Regions from separate parts of the Promicromonospora sp. NPDC057488 genome, predicted to be linked through region 2. Evidence: riboswitches for the same ligand, from Rfam matches in the RefSeq annotation. Region 2 holds a riboswitch; the other holds the start of a gene.
What was found. Region 2 has a riboswitch for S-adenosylmethionine ahead of ACFU5G_RS08625 (LLM class flavin-dependent oxidoreductase). Riboswitches for the same ligand answer to the same signal wherever they lie in the genome.
Positions count from the first base shown of each region.

Region 1 (6,728 bases), on a different contig from region 2:
GGCAGGGGCCGCACCTTCCGAAAGGTTGCCCAGGAAACCCTCGACCCGCGAACGCATGGGGCCGATCAGCGCACCGCCGACACCGACGATCAGAATTCCGGCGACGGTGGCCAGGAATGCCACGAGGACGGGCATTGTCACGGTGGTGCCGATGCCGATCTGGTTCACGGCGGCGATAACACCGAGGGCAATGATGAGGAACGAGACCGTCTTCGCCACCAGCGAGCCGTAGGAAACGCGGCTCATGGTGTTCAGGAGAAGGTCCTTCACGGCATTCGCGATGGCGCCGGCGATCACCACGATGACGATCGCGACGACGAGGCTCGGGAGCCACGCCACGATCTGGTTGACGATCGCGCTCACCGGGTTGGTAGGCCCGAAGGCGCTCAGCGCGAGCTGCAGCGTGATCAGCAGGATGAAGTAGTAGATGATCTTCGTGAGCAGCGCGATCGGCTCGATGCCGGACCCGGCGAGCAGCCGGTTGGCCCCCGCCCGCTCGAGCACCTTGTTGAAGCCGACGCGCGTCAGGATCATCCCCACGAACCGGGCGATCGCCTTGGCGATGAAGTACCCGATGAGGAATACGACCAGGAACACGAGGAGCTTCGGGATGAAGCTCGCGATCGAGCTGAGCGCGTTGGTGAGCGGCGCCAGCCAGTCGACCTGGTTCGGCACGACGAGTGCCGTATTGAAGAATGTCATTGCTCTCCCCCTTCGAGATCTTTTCGGGCACCCCGGGCGCACATCGTCGGCGCGGCGCAAAGGTGCCAGCACTCCAAGAACATATGCCGGAGAAGCGCATTCTGCGCGGCGGGATTTAGTGCAAGCGAACGCAATTCGAACGCAATTTTGCACATACCCGCAGGTCAGATCGCCGGGTACCGGGCGGCACGTTCATGAATTTGCCTGATTCCCCTGTAGAGCGGGTGAGACATAAGCGACATTCCATCGAGGCTGACGTGGCGAGCGCCTAGCCTGGCGACATGGATGCCCTGCACGAGCGGACCGCCGTCGAGCTCCGCGACCTCCTCGCCGCCGGAGAGCTCACCCCCACCGAGGTGACCGAGCACTTCCTGGACCGGGTCGACCGGCTGAACCCCCAGGTCGGCGCCTTCGCCACCGTCACCCCCGAACGGGCGCGGAAACGGGCGGCGGCGCTCGAGGCGGCCCGGGCGGCCGGATCAGGCGAGGGCCCCACGCCGGGCGGCCTGTGGGGCCTGCCCACCGGGGACAAGGACCTGTGGAACCGGGCGGGCGTGCCCACGGGCTTCGGGTCGCGCGCCTTCGCGGGGCTGCCGCCGGCCGAGGAGAGCGACGAGATCGTCCGGGTGCTCGACGACGCGGGCATCGTCAGCCTGGGCAAGACCGCCGCGCCCGAGCTGGGCTTCCCCGCCTACACCGAGCCCGTCGGCGCACCGCCCGCGCGCACCCCGTGGGACCTGACCCGCGGGGCCGGCGGCTCCAGCGGCGGTGCGGCAGCCGCGGTGGCGGCGGGCCTGCTGCCGTTCGCCCCCGGGTCCGACGGCGGCGGGTCGATCCGCATCCCGGCGGCGGCCTGCGGCGTCGTCGGGCTGAAGCCCACGCGCGGGCTGCTGCCGGCGGGCAGCGGCGTCGACTCCTTGGGCGGGCTCGTGGTGAACGGCCCGATCGCCCGCACCGTGGCCGACACCGCCCTGCTGCTGGAGGCGATGCTCCCGAGGCGCGCCGGGGGCGACGTCGCGCACCCGTACACGCTGCGGGCGCCGTCGTACGCCGCGGGGGCGTACCTCGCGGCCGCGCAGCGGGCCGAGCTGCCGGAGGGCTCCGGCCTGGCCGGCGCGGGTGTCGCGCGCATCGGCGTGACCACGTCGTCGGCCTGGGACGGGTTCTACGACATCGCCGTGTCCCCCGAGGCGCGCGCCGCGCTGGACGCCGGGGTGCGCGCCCTGGCCGGGGCCGGGCACGAGATCGACGAGACCGCGCTGGCCGAGGCGCCCGAGTACGCGCCGGCGTTCCGGACCCTGTGGATGGGCGGAGCGTCGGCGGTGCCGATCGACGACCCGGCGACCCTGGACAAGCTGGAGCCGCTGACGCAGTGGCTCATCCGCACGGGCCGCACGGTCCCCGCGCGGCAGCTCGCCGAGGCGGTGCGCACGCTCACCGGGTTCGAACGCTCGCTCGTGGCGCAGGTCGGCGCGTACGACGCCGTCGTGACCCCGGCCCTCGCGCTCACGCCGCGGCCGATCGGCTGGTACGACGCCGAGGATCCCGAGCGGAACTTCGAGCAGCAGTGCCAGTACACGCCGTGGACGTCGATGCTGAACGTGGCCGGGCTGCCCGCGATCACCGTGCCGACGCACTGGACCGAGCCCACGGCAGACGCGCCCGCCGGGCTGCCGATGGGGGTGCAGATCATCGGCCGGCCGGGCGGCGAGCTCACGCTGCTGGCGCTGGCGGCCCAGCTGGAGTCGGCCCTCCCGGGCTCGCGCGCCTTCCCTCTCTGACGTGTCAGACACCCAGGCCCCCCGAGGGACCTGTACGTCTGACACTTCGGTGGTGGCCGAATGTGGTTTCCGCGGCCCGGCGGCGCGTGATTGGGTACCCCTAGTGGGTATCTGACGCGACGGTGCCACAGCGCCGGGACAGGGAGGACGGGACCATGACCGAGACCTTCGAGACGGCCGTCCCGGCGCGGCGCAGCCGCTGGACCGGGACCTGGCCGACCAACACCGGCTGGATCGTGCTCGGCGCGCTGACGGGCCTCGGCCTGCTGGTGGGCGGGACGGCGATCGCGGGCGGCACCTGGCAGGACGCCGTCGCCGAGGACCCGACCACCGCCGTCGGCGTCGCGGCGCTCTGCTACCTGGCCGCGGCGGTGACCGGCGTGCGCTGGACGGCGTGGCTGGTCGCGCTGCTGGCGTCCGCGATCCCCGTCGCGTCCGAGCTGCTGGACACGCCGCGCTGGATCGCGTTCGTGCTGGTGGGCCTCGTGCTCACCGGCATCGGGCTGGCCCGCGGCCGCAGCGCGACCTGGCCGCAGGCCGCCGCGATGGCCGGCTTCTTCGGCGTCGCCGCCGTCGCCCTGTTCCTGGAGCCGCGCGTCGGGCTGGCCCTCGCGGGCCTCGCCCTCGCCGCGCACGCCGCCTGGGACGTGGTGCACTACCGCCGCGACGTGGTGGTCAACCGCTCGCTGGCGCTGTGGTGCATCGGCCTGGACCTGACGATGGGCGGCATCTGCGTGGTGCTGGCGCTGTGGCCGTCAGTCCTCGTCCGGGAGGCAGCCGAAGGCCTCGTCGAAGCCGAGCGCCGCCGTCGCGAGCAGGCCCGCCAGGCCCGAGCCCTCGGGGACCGGACGCGGGTCGTCGGTCACCACCCAGAGCCCGTCCACGACGTCGTAGCCCGCCTGCGGGCCGTCGGCCACCAGGCTGCCGACGGCGGCGATGAGGCGCTCGATCTCCTCGCCCGCGGTGCCGACGCCGACCGAGGCGCGCACAGCGCCGGCGTCGAACCCGAGGCGGCCGAGCAGCGGGTGCGCGCAGAAGCGGCCGTCCCGCACGCCGATGCCGTGCTCCGCGGACAGGTACGCGGCGACGAGGCCCGGGTCGTAGCCGGTCACGGTGAAGGTCACGACGCCCACGGGGTCGACGGCGTCGGCCCAGACCCGCACGACCTCGACGCGGTCGATGGCCTCGAGCCCCGACACGAGCCGGCGGCGCAGCGTGTTCTCGTGGGCCACGACCTCGGCCGGGTCCAGCGCGGCGAGCTCCTCGCAGGCCGCCGCGAGGGCGACCGCGCCGATCACGTTGGGCGAGCCGGCCTCGTGGCGGGCGGGGCCCTCGTGCCAGTCGGTGCCACCCACCCGCACCCGGCGGACGGCGCCGCCGCCCGCGAGGTACGGCGTGCCGGCGTCGAGCCAGTCGCGGTGGCCCACCAGCACGCCGGCGCCGAACGGGGCGTAGGTCTTGTGCCCGGAGAAGGCGAGGTAGTCCACGCCGGTGGACTCCAGGGAGATGCGGCGGTGCGGCACGAGCTGGGCGCCGTCGAGCGCCACGCGCGCCCCGAACTCGTGGGCGACGGCGACTATCTCGGCGATCGGGAGCGACTCGCCCGTCACGTTCGACGCGCCGGTGAGGGCCAGGAGGGCGTACGGGCGGTCCTCGGCGGCGTCGGCCAGCTCCTCCCGGATCTGGGCGACGGTCTCGGCCACGGTGGCGCCGCCGGTCAGCACGGTCGCGCCGGTGGTGCGCTGCCAGGGCAGCAGGTTCGCGTGGTGCTCGACGTCGAGCACCAGCACGCGGCCGGGCTCGCCGTCGGCCTGCGCGGGGACGCAGCCGGCGAGGAGGTTGAGGGAGTCGGTGGTGTTCCGCGTGATGATCGTCAGGTCGTCCTCGCGGGCGCCGACGAACGCACCGATGGTGCGGCGGGCGGTCTCGTAGAGCGCCGTGCTCACCTGCGAGAGGTAGCCGGCGCCGCGGTGCACGCTGGCGTACAGCGGCAGCACCTGGGTGACGCGGTCGGCGACGGCCTGCAGGGCCGGGGCCGACGCGGCGACGTCGAGGTTCGCGTACGAGACCTGGGTGCCGTCCACGAGCGGGACGAGCGTGCCGCCGCCGACCACGGGCCGGAGCGGGGCGAGGCCGGTCACCGCGGTGGCACGGCTGATGGTGGGAGCAGACATGGCGTCCTCCAGCACAGTCCTGGGGGAGGTTCCCCCGCGCTTGCCGCGCACGGGTGCGCACGGCCTGGTCGTCACCCGGGGCACCCCACCGCGGAGGGAGGGTTGCCGGCCAGCGAGCCGGGGCTTGACGCTGGCGCTCATGACCTGCGGCCATCCTGTGCTGCGGGCAAAAGCCCTGTCAACGCATGTCTCAGATGCTGGTCCCACCTGCTGGTCGGGCCGCGCGGCCCCCGAGGACGACGACGCGGGCCGCGTCCGAGCGGTACATCGCGGCGTGCTCGCGCAGCTCGGCGGGACCGCCGGCGTCGGCCCTGGCCTCGCTGAACGCGGCGAGCTCCGTCAGGCGCTCCGCCATCGTCCCGAGCACGTCCGCGCGCGACCACGCGGCGCCGTACGCGTCGACCAGCGCGTCCAGCCGGGCCAGCGGGTCCAGGTGGCCGACGTCGTAGGACACCCCGGCGAACGCGTCCTGCGCGAACGGGGCCAGGCGGTACGCGGTGTACGCCACGTCCCACAGGCGGGGTCCCGGTGCTGCCGTGTCCACGTCGATGAGGCCGACGAGCCGGCCCGCGCGGAACACCATGTTGTAGGGCGCGGCGTCGTTGTGGCAGATCACCTCGGCCGGCTCGCGGGCGGGCAGCTGCCAGACGGCGTCCGGCAGGTCGAGGTCGAGGGACGCGTCGTGGAGCCGGCGCAGGAGGCGCCCGGCGTCGCGCAGGTTCTCCTCGGACCAGAGCCACTCCGGGGCCGGCCAGCCCGGGACGTCGCCGGGGAGGAACGAGAGGATCTCGCGCTGCCGCTCGTCGAACCCGAACGGTTCGGGCACCTCCGTGACGCCGCGGGCCCGGACGTGGCGCAGGTACGCGTGGACGGTGGGCGTCCACGGTCCGGCGGAGCGCCGCACGGTGTCCCCCGTGCGCACGACCTCGGACATGTTCCCGCCGGTCAGTGGTTCCTCGTTCGCAGACACGGTCGTCACCGTAGCGATATTCGCTTTCCCTACCAGATTGGCCGGGTTGCCTGTCGAGACACTGTTCCACCCACCGGACACATGTCGTAGGGTTGGCGGCGACCATCCCGAGCGGCCGAGTGACGTGGCACGACGACGCCGCAGCAACCCAGCGTTCCCCGCAACAGCGGAGGACGGCCGAGGGTGCTACCGCCACGACCGATGGAGGAGCATCATGAGCGACCCCGCGCGCATCGACGTCCGGCCCGCCGAGGGCTACGCCGGCGACATCACGCCCGAGCAGGCCTGGGAGCTGCTGGCCGCCGACCCGTCCGCCGTCCTCGTGGACGTGCGCACCCAGGGCGAGTGGCGCACGATCGGCATCCCCGACACGGTGACGCTCGAGAAGCAGCCCGTGTTCAGCGAGTGGGTGCAGGCGGGCGGTGTGCCCAACCCGCGGTTCCTGGAGGAGCTCCGGGCGGCCGGCGTGACCGACGGGCCCATCGTCTTCCTCTGCCGCTCCGGCCAGCGCTCGATCGCGGCGGCGCGGCTCGCCACGGCGTCGGGCATCGCGCCGTCGTACAACGTGCTGGACGGCTTCGAGGGCGCGCCCGGGGCCGACGGCGTCCGCGACCAGCGCGGCTGGAAGGTCGTCGGGCTGCCCTGGACGGCGGGTCCCGCGTGACCGTCACCGGTGCGTTCCCGGCGGACGCGAACCCTGGCGGCTCCGGCCGCAAGCCGCTGCCGGCCGGGGTGCGCCCCGCGACGCTCGCGGTGCGCGGCGGGCACCAGCGCAGCGAGTTCCAGGAGACCAGCGAGGCGCTGTTCCTCACGCAGGGCTACGTCTACGACAACGCGGCCGAGGCCGAGGCCGCGTTCAAGGGCGACGTCGACCGGTTCGTCTACTCGCGCTACGGCAACCCCACGGTGCACACGTTCGAGGAGCGGCTGCGCCAGCTCGAGGGCGCCGACGCCTGCTACGCGACCGCGACCGGCATGTCCGCCGTGTTCACGTCCCTGGCCGCGCTCGTGAGCTCGGGCTCGCGGATCGTGGCCGCCCGCGCGCTGTTCGGGTCCAGCGTGGTGATCTTCGAGGAGATCTTCAAGAAGTGGGGCGTGCGC
Region 1 covers NZ_JBHVEG010000241.1:161-6,888, forward strand. Annotated here, with positions in the region: gene ACFU5G_RS27900 (hypothetical protein) at 1-702, opposite strand, end outside; gene ACFU5G_RS27905 (amidase) at 984-2,483, shown strand; gene ACFU5G_RS27910 (hypothetical protein) at 2,839-2,976, opposite strand; gene ACFU5G_RS27915 (aminotransferase class V-fold PLP-dependent enzyme) at 3,239-4,657, opposite strand; SAM riboswitch class IV at 4,689-4,802, opposite strand; gene ACFU5G_RS27920 (phosphotransferase enzyme family protein) at 4,848-5,627, opposite strand; gene ACFU5G_RS27925 (rhodanese-like domain-containing protein) at 5,842-6,291, shown strand; gene ACFU5G_RS27930 (O-succinylhomoserine sulfhydrylase) at 6,288-6,728, shown strand, end outside.
Region 1: another riboswitch for S-adenosylmethionine. It lies ahead of ACFU5G_RS27915 (aminotransferase class V-fold PLP-dependent enzyme); the one in region 2 lies ahead of ACFU5G_RS08625 (LLM class flavin-dependent oxidoreductase).

Region 2 (10,301 bases):
CGCCAGCACGTGATCGACCTCGCGACCGGCGCGGGCGCGGTGCTCAGCTTCGCGGGCAACGGCGCCGACGCCCCCGGCGTCGCCGACGCGCGCACCGGGGAGTACCCCTTCGACTCCGCCGAGTTCCGCGACGTGTTCGAGTTCCTGGGCTCGCTGGTGCGCGACGGCGTCATGTTCCCGTCCTCGACGTCGCTCGACGTGCGCACGGCGCGCGCCCGCTGGGTGGGCGGCTCGGCCGGGCTGTTCTTCGACGGGCCCTGGAACGTCGGCGTCCTGGCGGGGCAGTTCCCCGACGCGCTCGCCACGCTCGGCCTGGCGGACATGCCCACGCCCGACGGCGTCGCCCGGGCGATGAACGGCCCGGTCGGCGGCTCGTTCTGGCTGTCGCGGACGTCGTCGGACGCCGCGGCCGCGAGCGAGATCCTGTCGCGGATGACCACCACGGACTACGCGCGGGGCCTGGCCGCCGCCATGGACCAGCCGCCGGCCGACGTCGGCGCGGTCGCCGAGGCCGACGTCCCGGAGGCCTACGTGCGGGCCGTCTCGCTCATGCGGGACAGCGTCCGGCTCGCGCCCAGCCCCGTGGCGAAGAACCCCGTCGTCGGCGCGGTGCTGTCCGAGATGAAGCAGATCCGGCCCAACCTCGGCGAGATCGCGCAGGGCTACCTCGGCGGCAACGTCGACGACGTCGGCGCCGAGCTCACGCGCTACCGCAGCCGCCTGGCGACCGAGCGCGACCGCGCCATCGAGGTGGTCCGCTCGCGCGGCCAGGAGGTCTCGCTCGACGACTGGATCTTCGACGAGAGCGCCGACCAGACCACCGGGAGCCCCCGCTCATGACCCTCGTCAGCACCCCACCCACCCGGCAGGCCGTCGCGCCCGCGCCCGAGCAGGGCCGAGGACGCCGGCACGGACCCTGGATCTGGCTGTTCCTGCTGCCCACCATCGTGCTCTTCGGGGCGTACACGGTGTGGCCCGCGCTGGCCAGCATCTGGTACTCGTTCCTCAACTGGTCCGGCTACGGCCCCGAGCGGCCGTTCGCCGGCTGGGCCAACTACCAGCTCGCGTTCTCCGACCCCCTGTTCTGGAGGTCGATCGGCGTCACGCTGCTGATCATCGTGGTCACCGTGCCGCTGCGGGTACTGCTGGCGCTCGTGCTTGCGATCTTCCTGAACGACCCGCGCCTGCCGTTCGCCCGCGTGCTGCGCACCGCGTTCTTCGTCCCCGTCGTGGCGACGACGGCGATCATCGGCATCGTCATGAACTTCGTGCTCGACCCGGCGGGCGGGCCCGTCAACCACGTGCTCGGCAACCTCGGGATCGGCCCGGTCGACTTCCTGGGCGACTCCTCGGCCGCGCTCTGGACCGTGATGGGCGTCCACTTCTGGAAGTGGCTCGGCCTGACCCTCATGTACTGGCTGGCCGCGCTGCAGACCATCCCGAACGACGTCCAGGAGGCCGCCCGGGTCGACGGCGCCACCGCCCGGCAGCGCTTCACGCACATCACCCTGCCGATGCTCGCGCCGTTCGTCGCCATCATCACCATGCTCACCATCGTCGAGACCATGCAGATCTTCGACCTGGTGCAGACCATGACCGGCGGCGGGCCGTTCTTCTCCACCCTCGTCACCGAGGTCTACATCTACCAGCAGGCGTTCGAGACGGCCCGGCCCGAGTACGGGTACGCCTCCGCCATCGGCGTGCTGCTCGGCGTCCTCACCCTCGTCGTGGTCGGTGTCGCCGCGATCGTCTCGCGGCTCATCGGCCGGAAGGGAGCGGTCCGGTGACCGGAACCATGACCACCACCATGACCACCACCACGACCAGGGGACTGGCCGCCATGACCCGCCGGCGGGCGGCCGGCTGGGTCCAGTTCGCCGTCCTCGCCGTGCTCGCCCTGGCCTGGGTCTACCCGCTGCTGTGGATCTTCGCGGCCTCCCTCAAGGACGACGCCTCGATCTTCACCGACGGCCTCAGCCTGATCCCGCACCAGTGGAACTGGCAGAACTACGTGGACGCCTGGCAGACCGCCGGGTTCGCCCGCTACACCCTCAACTCGCTGATCGTCACGATCGGCTCGGTCGTCGTCGTCATCCTGCGGTGCGCCACCGCCGGCTACGTGATCGGCCGGTACCGGTTCCGCGGACGACGCGTCGTGCTCGGCGTGCTGCTCGCCGCCAGCTTCATCCCCACCGGCCTCGCCATCATCCCGGTCGTGCGGCTCAGCACCGAGCTCGGCATCCTCGACAGCACCCTCGGGCTGATCCTCGCGCTCTCCGCCGGCGGCAACGTGGCCGGTGTCCTGCTGTACACGGGGTTCTTCGCCCAGATCCCCGACGAGCTCGAGCAGGCCGCCCACGTGGACGGCGCCGGGTTCCTGCGCACCTTCTTCAGCGTCATGCTGCCGCTGTCCGGGCCCATCACCGCGACCGTCGCCGTCGTCACGTTCATCGGGACCTGGAGCAACTTCTTCGTCCCGCTCGTGTTCACGTTCAGCGACCCCGACCGCCGCACCCTCGCCGTCGGCATGCTCGCCTTCCAGGGCACCAACTCCACCGACTGGACCGGCCTCGCCGCCGGCGCGACCATGTCGCTCGTCCCGGTCCTGCTCGTGTTCGTGCTGCTGCAGCGCTACTTCGTCGAGGGCATCGCCGGCGCCGTGAAGAACTGACCCGGCGCCTCCCGACGCCCCGACCCGCTCACCACCAAGGAGTCCCGCACCACCATGACCAGGCCCAACATTCTGCTCATCTGCACCGACCAGCAGCGCTGGGACGCCCTCGCCGCCGCCGGCAACAGCGCCATCCGGACCCCGAACCTCGACCGCCTCGCCGCCCACGGCGTCCGCTTCGACCGCTGCATCGTGCAGTCGCCCGTGTGCGCGCCGTCCCGCGCCAGCCTGATGACCAGCCGTTACCCGCGCAACCACGGCCTGTGGGCCAACGGCGTCGACATCGCCGGGAGCGAGCAGCTCTTCACCGCGGCGCTCGCGGCCGACGGCTACGACTGCGGCCTGGTGGGCAAGTTCCACCTCGGCTCGGCCTGGGGCGGGCGCACCGAGCCGCGCCTCGACGACGGCTTCCGGGTGTTCCGCTGGTCGCACGACCCGTACGTGCGCAGCCCCGAAAACAGCTATCACACCTGGCTCGAGGAGCGGTTCCCCGGCCTGCTCGACGAGACCCTGGCCCAGGGCGGCGACGCGATCGACCGGCTGCCCACCGAGGCGCACTACAGCCACTGGATCGGCGAGGAGGCGATCGACTACCTGACAACAGGCCGGGACAAGGCCAAGCCGTTCTGCTTCGTCGTGAACTTCTTCGACCCGCACCACGGCTTCGGCGCGCCGCCCGAGTACCGCGAGCGCTACGACGCCCAGGCGCTGCCCCGCCCGGTCGGGGGCCCGGACGACCTCGACGACAAGCCCGCGATCTACCGGGAGGCCTCGGCGCGGTCGTACGCGGGCAGCCTGCCGGGCTTCCAGGACTACACGGCCGACGAGATCCAGGGGATCGTCGCCGACTACTACGCCATGGTCTCCCTGGTGGACGACGAGGTGGGGCGCATCCTGGCCGCGCTGGAGGACGAGGGGCTGGCCGACGACACGCTGGTGGTCTTCACGAGCGACCACGGCGAGCTGCTCGGTGACCACCAGATGCTGCTCAAGGGCCCCATGATGTTCGAGAGCTCGGTGCGCGTGCCGCTCATCGTGCGCTGGCCCGGGGAGCTGCCCGAGGGCGAGGTCCGCGACGACCTGGTGCAGTGGATCGACCTCGCGCCCACACTGCTGGAGGCGGCCGGCGTCGACGCCCTCCCGCGGGCGCAGGGCTCAAGCCTGCTGGGTCTCGCGAGGTCGGGGCAGTGGGACGACGCGCGGGGCTGGGCGCTGTCCGAGTACCGCAACAGCTGCATCCCCTACGACGTGCCCGTGCACACCACGATGCTGCGCACCGACGACTGGAAGGTCGTGGTGCACCACGGCGCGCCGAGCACCGACCGCGAGCGGACCGGGGAGCTGTACGACCTGGTCAACGACCCGCAGGAGGTCACCAACCTCTGGGACGACGCGCGGTTCCGGGACCGGCGCGTGGGTATGCAGGAGCAGCTCCTGGACGTGCTCGTCGCGACGGAGGACCGCAGCCGGCGGCGGCTCGCGGACTTCTAGGCGGGCTGCTCCGGCCCCGCCCCGCGCCTACCTGCCCGCGACCGCCGTGGCGACCACGAGGTCCTCCCAGGACATCCCGGAGCTCTTGAACACGACGGGCCGGTCGGCCGGGAGCGCGACTGCCCCGGTGACGACGTCCGCCATCGGCACGAGGTCCGTCGCCGTGATCGCGCCCTCGGCGACCGCCAGGACGACGTCCCCGCACTCCCGCAGCGCGGTCGCGACGTCCTCGACGACGACGGTGGCGCGGCCCAGCAGGTCGGCGGTGAGCTCGCGCGCGTCGGGCTCGTGGGAGCCCACGGCGATCACCACGGCGTCGTCGCGCACCAGGGCGCCGTCGAACAGCGGCTCCCGGGCGGTGGTGGCGCAGACGACGACGCCCGCGGCGGCCGTGGCGCGGACCGCCTCGGCGCTGCCCGTGGCCACCACGCGCGTGAGTGGGCCGCCCGCGGCGACCCGGTCGGGCCGGCGGACCACCGCGGTGACGGTGCCGAGCGGGCGGTGCCCGGCGAGCGCGTCGCGCAGCGTGTCCAGGTGGCCGATGCCCTGGTGCCCGGCGCCGTAGAGCACCACGTCGAGCGGCGCGGTGGAGCGCCGCAGGGCGTCGAGGGTGGCGGCGACGGAGACGGCGGGCGTGCGCAGGTCGGTCAGCGCCGGGCCGTCGACCAGGCAGCGGGGCGTCAGCGTCTCGGCGTCGAACAGGATGTACAGGCCCTGGATGCGGGCCAGGCCGCGCGCCGGGTTGCCCGGCGCGAGGCTGAGCACCTTGATCCCGGCGTCCGCGCCGGCCTCGGCGGGCATGAGGAGCAGCTCGCCGTTCGTCAGCGGCTCGGCGATGCGCGCGTGGTCGGCCTCGGGCCGCAGGCCGGCCCGGAGCGCCGCGCGCAGCGCCTCGACGGCCCCGGCGGGCGCCAGCCGGTGCCGGACGTCGTCCGCGGTGAGGTAGGGGATCGTCCCGGGCTGCGCGGTCATCGCAGCACGAACCCGGGGACGAGGTCGTCGCGGGGGTCGACGACGAAGACGTGCTCGGCGGTCCGGTAGGCGGTGCCGGTGACCTGCGGGACGACGGCCGCCCGTCCCGCGACGTCGACCCGGTCCAGGACCATCCCGGTGAAGCGGGAGCCGACGATCGACTCGTGCCGCAGCGCGGCGCCGTCCGGCAGGGTGCCCCGCTCCGTGAGCGTGGCCAGCCGGGCGCACGTCCCGGAGCCGCAGGGGGAGCGGTCCAGCTCGCCGTCGGCGAAGATCGTGGCGTTGCGCTGCCGCGGCCCGGATTCGTCGTCGCCGGGGCCCAGGTCCTCGAAGACGATCGTCCCGTAGATCCCGCCCAGCCGGTCGTCGGTCGGATGGACGGCGTGGACGGACTCGTCGAGCGCCCACTTGATCTCGCGGCCGATCGCGATGATCTCGTCCGTGTGCTCCGGCGCCACGGTCAGCCCCACGCTGCGGGCGTCGAGCTGCGCGTAGATCGCGCCGCCGAAGCTCACGTCCACGGTGACGTCGCCCCGCGACGTGGCGACCGGGACGTCGAGCGCGAGCACGTAGCCGGGGACGTTGACGAAGTCGACCGCCGTCACCGTCCCGTCGGCGTCGGTGTGCACCCGGGCGGTCACCCGGCCGGAGGGTACGTCGATGACGACGTCGGTGGTGCCCGAGGGGTCCGGCGCCACCAGGCCCGTCTCGACCGCCCAGGCGCCCAGCGCGATGGTGCCGTGCCCGCACGCGGTCGAGAAGCCGTCCTTGTGCCAGAACAGCACGCCGAGGTGCGCGCCGTCGTCGTCGGGCTCGACCACGAACCCGCCGTACATGTCGGCGTGGCCGCGCGGCTCGTGGCAGAGGATCTGCCGGATCCGCTGGATCTCGGGCGACCCGATCGCGAACATCCGCTTCGAGGCGACGTCGTCGCCCTCGACGGGCACGGGCAGGGTGGTGACGATCCGGAACGGCTCACCGCCCGTGTGGTAGTCGACGGCCTCGTAGCGCTCGGTGCTCACTGGTTCTCCTTGGTCGCGTGGTGCTGCGGCGACGATAGCGGGCGGCGCTCAGGTGAGGGGATGGGCGGCGCGCAGCCGGTCGACGGTCGCCGTCGCGATCGCCCGGACGTCCGCCTCGCGCAGGGGAGCGGCCCGCTGTGCCGCGCTGAACGAGAAGCCCTCGATCAGGGTGAACAGCTGGAGCGTCTCGCGCTCGAACGTCTCCTCGTCGACGGTCCGGCCGGTGAGGGCGTCGCGCAGCAGCGTGCGTACCGCCTCGGCGCCCGTCACCGACGTCGCGGCGATGTCTGCCGCGAACTCCGGGTCGGTGCGCGCGAGCACCCGGTACTCGATGAACGCGGTGTGCTCGCGCAGCTCCTGCTCGCTGGTCGGGGCGGCGAACATCAGCACGTCCGCGATCCGGTCCAGCGGGTCGTCGGACCTGGGCAGGGCGCTGCGGGTGAGCCGCTGCGTCAGCACGCCCAGCGTGAAGCGCATGACCTCGCGGATGTTGTCGCCGAAGAAGTGCCGGATGCTCCCGATCGCGAGGCCCGTGCGCGCCGAGATCCGGGCCAGGGTCACCGCCCGCAGGCCGTGCTCGACGATCTCGTCGATCACGGCGTCGGCCACCTGCTGGCGCCGGGCTTCCGGGTCCACTCTCTTGGGCATGACCCCTTTCTAGCACTTTCTGGCACGGCCATGCTAACTTTCCTGGCATGGCTATGCTAAATAAAGCTCCGACCCGACCACTTCCACTGCGCGCGCTGGCCGCCGCCGCGGCCGCGGCCTCGCTCGCCCTCCTCGCCGCGTGCGGCCCGGGGGCCCAGCCACCGTCCGGGTCGCCGTCGTCCTCGGCGAGCGGCGATCTCGGCCAGTTCCTCGACCAGGCCCCTGAGTGGGGCACGTGCGTGGACACGGCGACCACCGCCGCGGACGCCGCCCTGTTCGCTCATCCGGACCTGGAGTGCGCGACCGTCGAGGTGCCGATCGACTACGCCGAGCCCCAGGGGGACACCGGGCAGATCGCGATGCTGCGCCTGCCGGCCACGGGCGAGCGCCAGGGGTCCCTGCTGGTCAACCCGGGCGGGCCCGGCGGCTCGGGCAACAACTTCGTCGCGCTGCTCCGGGAGCGGTGGCAGGCGACCGCGGTCGCGGAGCACTACGACATCGTCGGCTTCGACCCCCGCGGGGTCGGCGCGACCACACCGCGTGCGGAGTGCTTCACCGACAAGGAGTACGACGAGGGCGCCGGGTTCCGCATCGGCGCCGTCTACGACATCACGAGCGCGGACCAGGCGGCGGCCATGGCCCAGCGCTGCGTCGAGGGCACCGGCGGCACCAAGGCCCTGACGAGCATCAGCACGATGAACACCGTGCGCGACATGGACGTCATGCGGGCCGCGCTCGGCGACGAGAAGCTGAGCTTCCTGGGCTACAGCTACGGCTCCGAGCTCGGCGAGCTGTACGCGAAGACCTTCCCGGAGAAGGTGCGGGCCGTCGTGATCGACGGCGCCATCGCGCCCGACCTCACAGCCACCGAGTTCCGGCTGTCGCAGTACGTGGCCATCCAGGCCTCGTTCGACGACCTCGCCGCGACCTGCGCCGAGGCGCCCGACTGCGTGCTCGGCAGCGACCCGGCGTCGGCGTCCGACCGCTTCCGCGCGATCCTGGAGCCCCTCGCCGACGACCCCGCGCCCACCGCGGCGGGGCGTGACGTCAGCGTCCACGACGCCTACACCGCCATCGTCGGCGCGCTGTACGCCGAGGCGCACTGGCCCGATGTCCTCACGGCGCTGGAGGAGTACGAGGCGGGCCGGGCGGACGCGCTGCTGGCGCTGCGCGACAGGTACTTCGGCAGGGGCGCCGACGGCGCCTACGGCCTCGACTTCGACTCGAACGTCGCCACCCGCTGCATGGACTGGCCGACGCTCACCCCCGAGGAGACGACGGCCCTGGCTCGCGACATCGCCGACGTCGCGCCCATCTTCGACCTCGACGCCTTCACGCGGGTGCACCACCACGAGTGCGAGGGGTGGCCCGAGCGGGCCGAGGCGGAGGAGCCCACGGCCGCCGCCGAGATCCCGCCGACCCTGGTGGTCTCGGTGACGGGCGACCCGGGCACCCCGCACGAGGGCGGCGTCGCGATGGCCCGCGAGCTGGGCGGCCACCTGCTCACCGTGCACGGCAAGCAGCACGGCGCCTACCTGCTCGGCGGGAGCGACTGCGTCGACGACGCGGTCGAGAGCTACCTGCTCGACCTCGAGACGCCGCCGGACGGCGCGGAGTGCAGCCTGCCGTCCTAGATCCACTATCCGAGACGTCCGCCGGAATCGTTGACGAAGGTCCGTTCCGTCCTTACATTCCCGGCCGTCGACGTGCCACAGGGCACGCCGACGGTCATGTGGTCATGAGTCCCGACGACAAGCCCCGGCTGGTCGGGCAGCAACCCTCCTTCGCGGCGGGGTGCTCCGGGTGACGACCAGGCCGCGCGCTCGTCGTGCGGCAAGCGCGGACCGAGCCCGGCTCGGAGGACGGAAGAACGATGAGCACCAGCACGCCACGCCTGCACTGGTACCTGCCGACGGCGGGGGAGTCCCGCGACGTCCTGCGCGGCGGGACGAACGTCCACCGGATCGACGGCGAGGCGCCACGCTCGCCCTTCCGCCCGCCCACCCTGTCCTACCTGACCCAGGTCGCCCTGGCCGTGGAGGAGGCGGGGTTCGACTCCGTGCTGGTCCCCACCGGCTCCTACTGCGAGGACCCGTGGGTCGTCGCGTCGGCGCTCGCGGCGGTCACCCGGGACCTGCGGTTCCTGGTGGCGCTCCACCCGCGCACGACGACGCCCGCCTACACCGCCCACCGTGCGGCCACGCTGCAGCGGGTCTCCGGCGGGCGCCTGGCGCTCAACGTGGTCACCGGCGAGCCCGGGGCCGAGGCCTGGCTGCACGGCGACCTGGGCGACAAGGCGGACCAGTACGCCCGGACGGGCGAGTTCCTCGACATCTACCGGGCCCTGTTCCGCGGCGAGACCGTGGACCACGAAGGCCGGCACTACACCGTCCGGGAGGGCCGGCTGGAGCGCGCGAACGGGCGCGGCCTCGGCATCCCGGACACCCCCGAGGTGTGGTTCGGCGGGTCGTCCTCCTACGCGGGCGACGTCGCCGCGCGGCACGCCGACGTGTACCTGTCCTGGCTCGAGCCGCTGGACCAGCTCGCCGGGAAGATCGAGTGGATCCGGGGGCTCGCCGCCGCCCAGGGGCGCACCGCGCGGTTCGGCGTCCGCGCCTGGATCCTGGTCCGGGACACGCACGAGGAGGCCGAGCGGGCCGCGCTGGCGCTGCTCGACGGCGTGGACCCCGCCACGCAGGCCAGGCTCCGAGAGTCCCTGCTGGCCCGGCAGTCGGTCGGCCAGCAGCGCGGCCAGGCCCACCTGGCCGCCGCGGACGTCACCCGCCCGGAGAGCCTGTGGGTCGCGCCGGGCATCTGGGGCGGCTTCGGCCTCGTGGCCGGCGGCCCCGCGCTGGGCTTCGTCGGCTCCTCCGACGACGTCGCCGCGCGCTTCGAGGAGTACCGCCGGCTCGGGGTGGAGGAGTTCATCGTCTCGGGCTTCCCCAACCTCGAGGAGACCCGCTGGGTCGCGGACGGGCTCGTGCCCGCCCTGCGCCGGCGCGGCACCTGGACCGAGCCCGCCGCGCAGCTCGTCACCGCCTGACGGCGGCCCGCCGTCCGACCCCCTTTTTCCCTGCCGTACGAACAGGAAGCACAGCCATGCCCTTGACCCGCTCCGCCCGCCTCGCGGCCCCCGCCGCCGCCGTCGTCCTGACCCTGTCCCTCGCCGCCTGCTCGACCGGCTCCGCCGCCTCCACGGGCGGGGCGTCGCCGGCCGGCGACCCGGTCGCCGGCGGGTCGCTGACCTGGGGCGTCAGCGTCGAGCCCGTCTGCTACAACCCGCAGCGCTCCGGCCAGCAGAACTCGTACCCGATCATCCGCAACTACGCCGAGTCGCTGGTGGGCAAGGCGGCCGACGGCAGCTACACGCCGTGGCTCGCCGAGGAGTGGGAGATCTCGGACGACGAGACCGTGTACACGTTCACGCTGCGCGACGGCGTCACCTTCTCGGACGGCACGCCGCTGACGGCTGACGTCGTCAAGCAGAACTACGACGC
Region 2 covers NZ_JBHVEG010000029.1:25,942-36,242, forward strand. Annotated here, with positions in the region: gene ACFU5G_RS08585 (ABC transporter substrate-binding protein) at 1-840, shown strand, start outside; gene ACFU5G_RS08590 (carbohydrate ABC transporter permease) at 837-1,787, shown strand; gene ACFU5G_RS08595 (carbohydrate ABC transporter permease) at 1,784-2,671, shown strand; gene ACFU5G_RS08600 (sulfatase-like hydrolase/transferase) at 2,726-4,162, shown strand; gene ACFU5G_RS08605 (ornithine cyclodeaminase family protein) at 4,190-5,134, opposite strand; gene ACFU5G_RS08610 (proline racemase family protein) at 5,131-6,156, opposite strand; gene ACFU5G_RS08615 (TetR/AcrR family transcriptional regulator) at 6,205-6,804, opposite strand; gene ACFU5G_RS08620 (alpha/beta hydrolase) at 6,852-8,438, shown strand; SAM riboswitch class IV at 8,539-8,650, shown strand; gene ACFU5G_RS08625 (LLM class flavin-dependent oxidoreductase) at 8,678-9,847, shown strand; gene ACFU5G_RS08630 (ABC transporter substrate-binding protein) at 9,904-10,301, shown strand, end outside.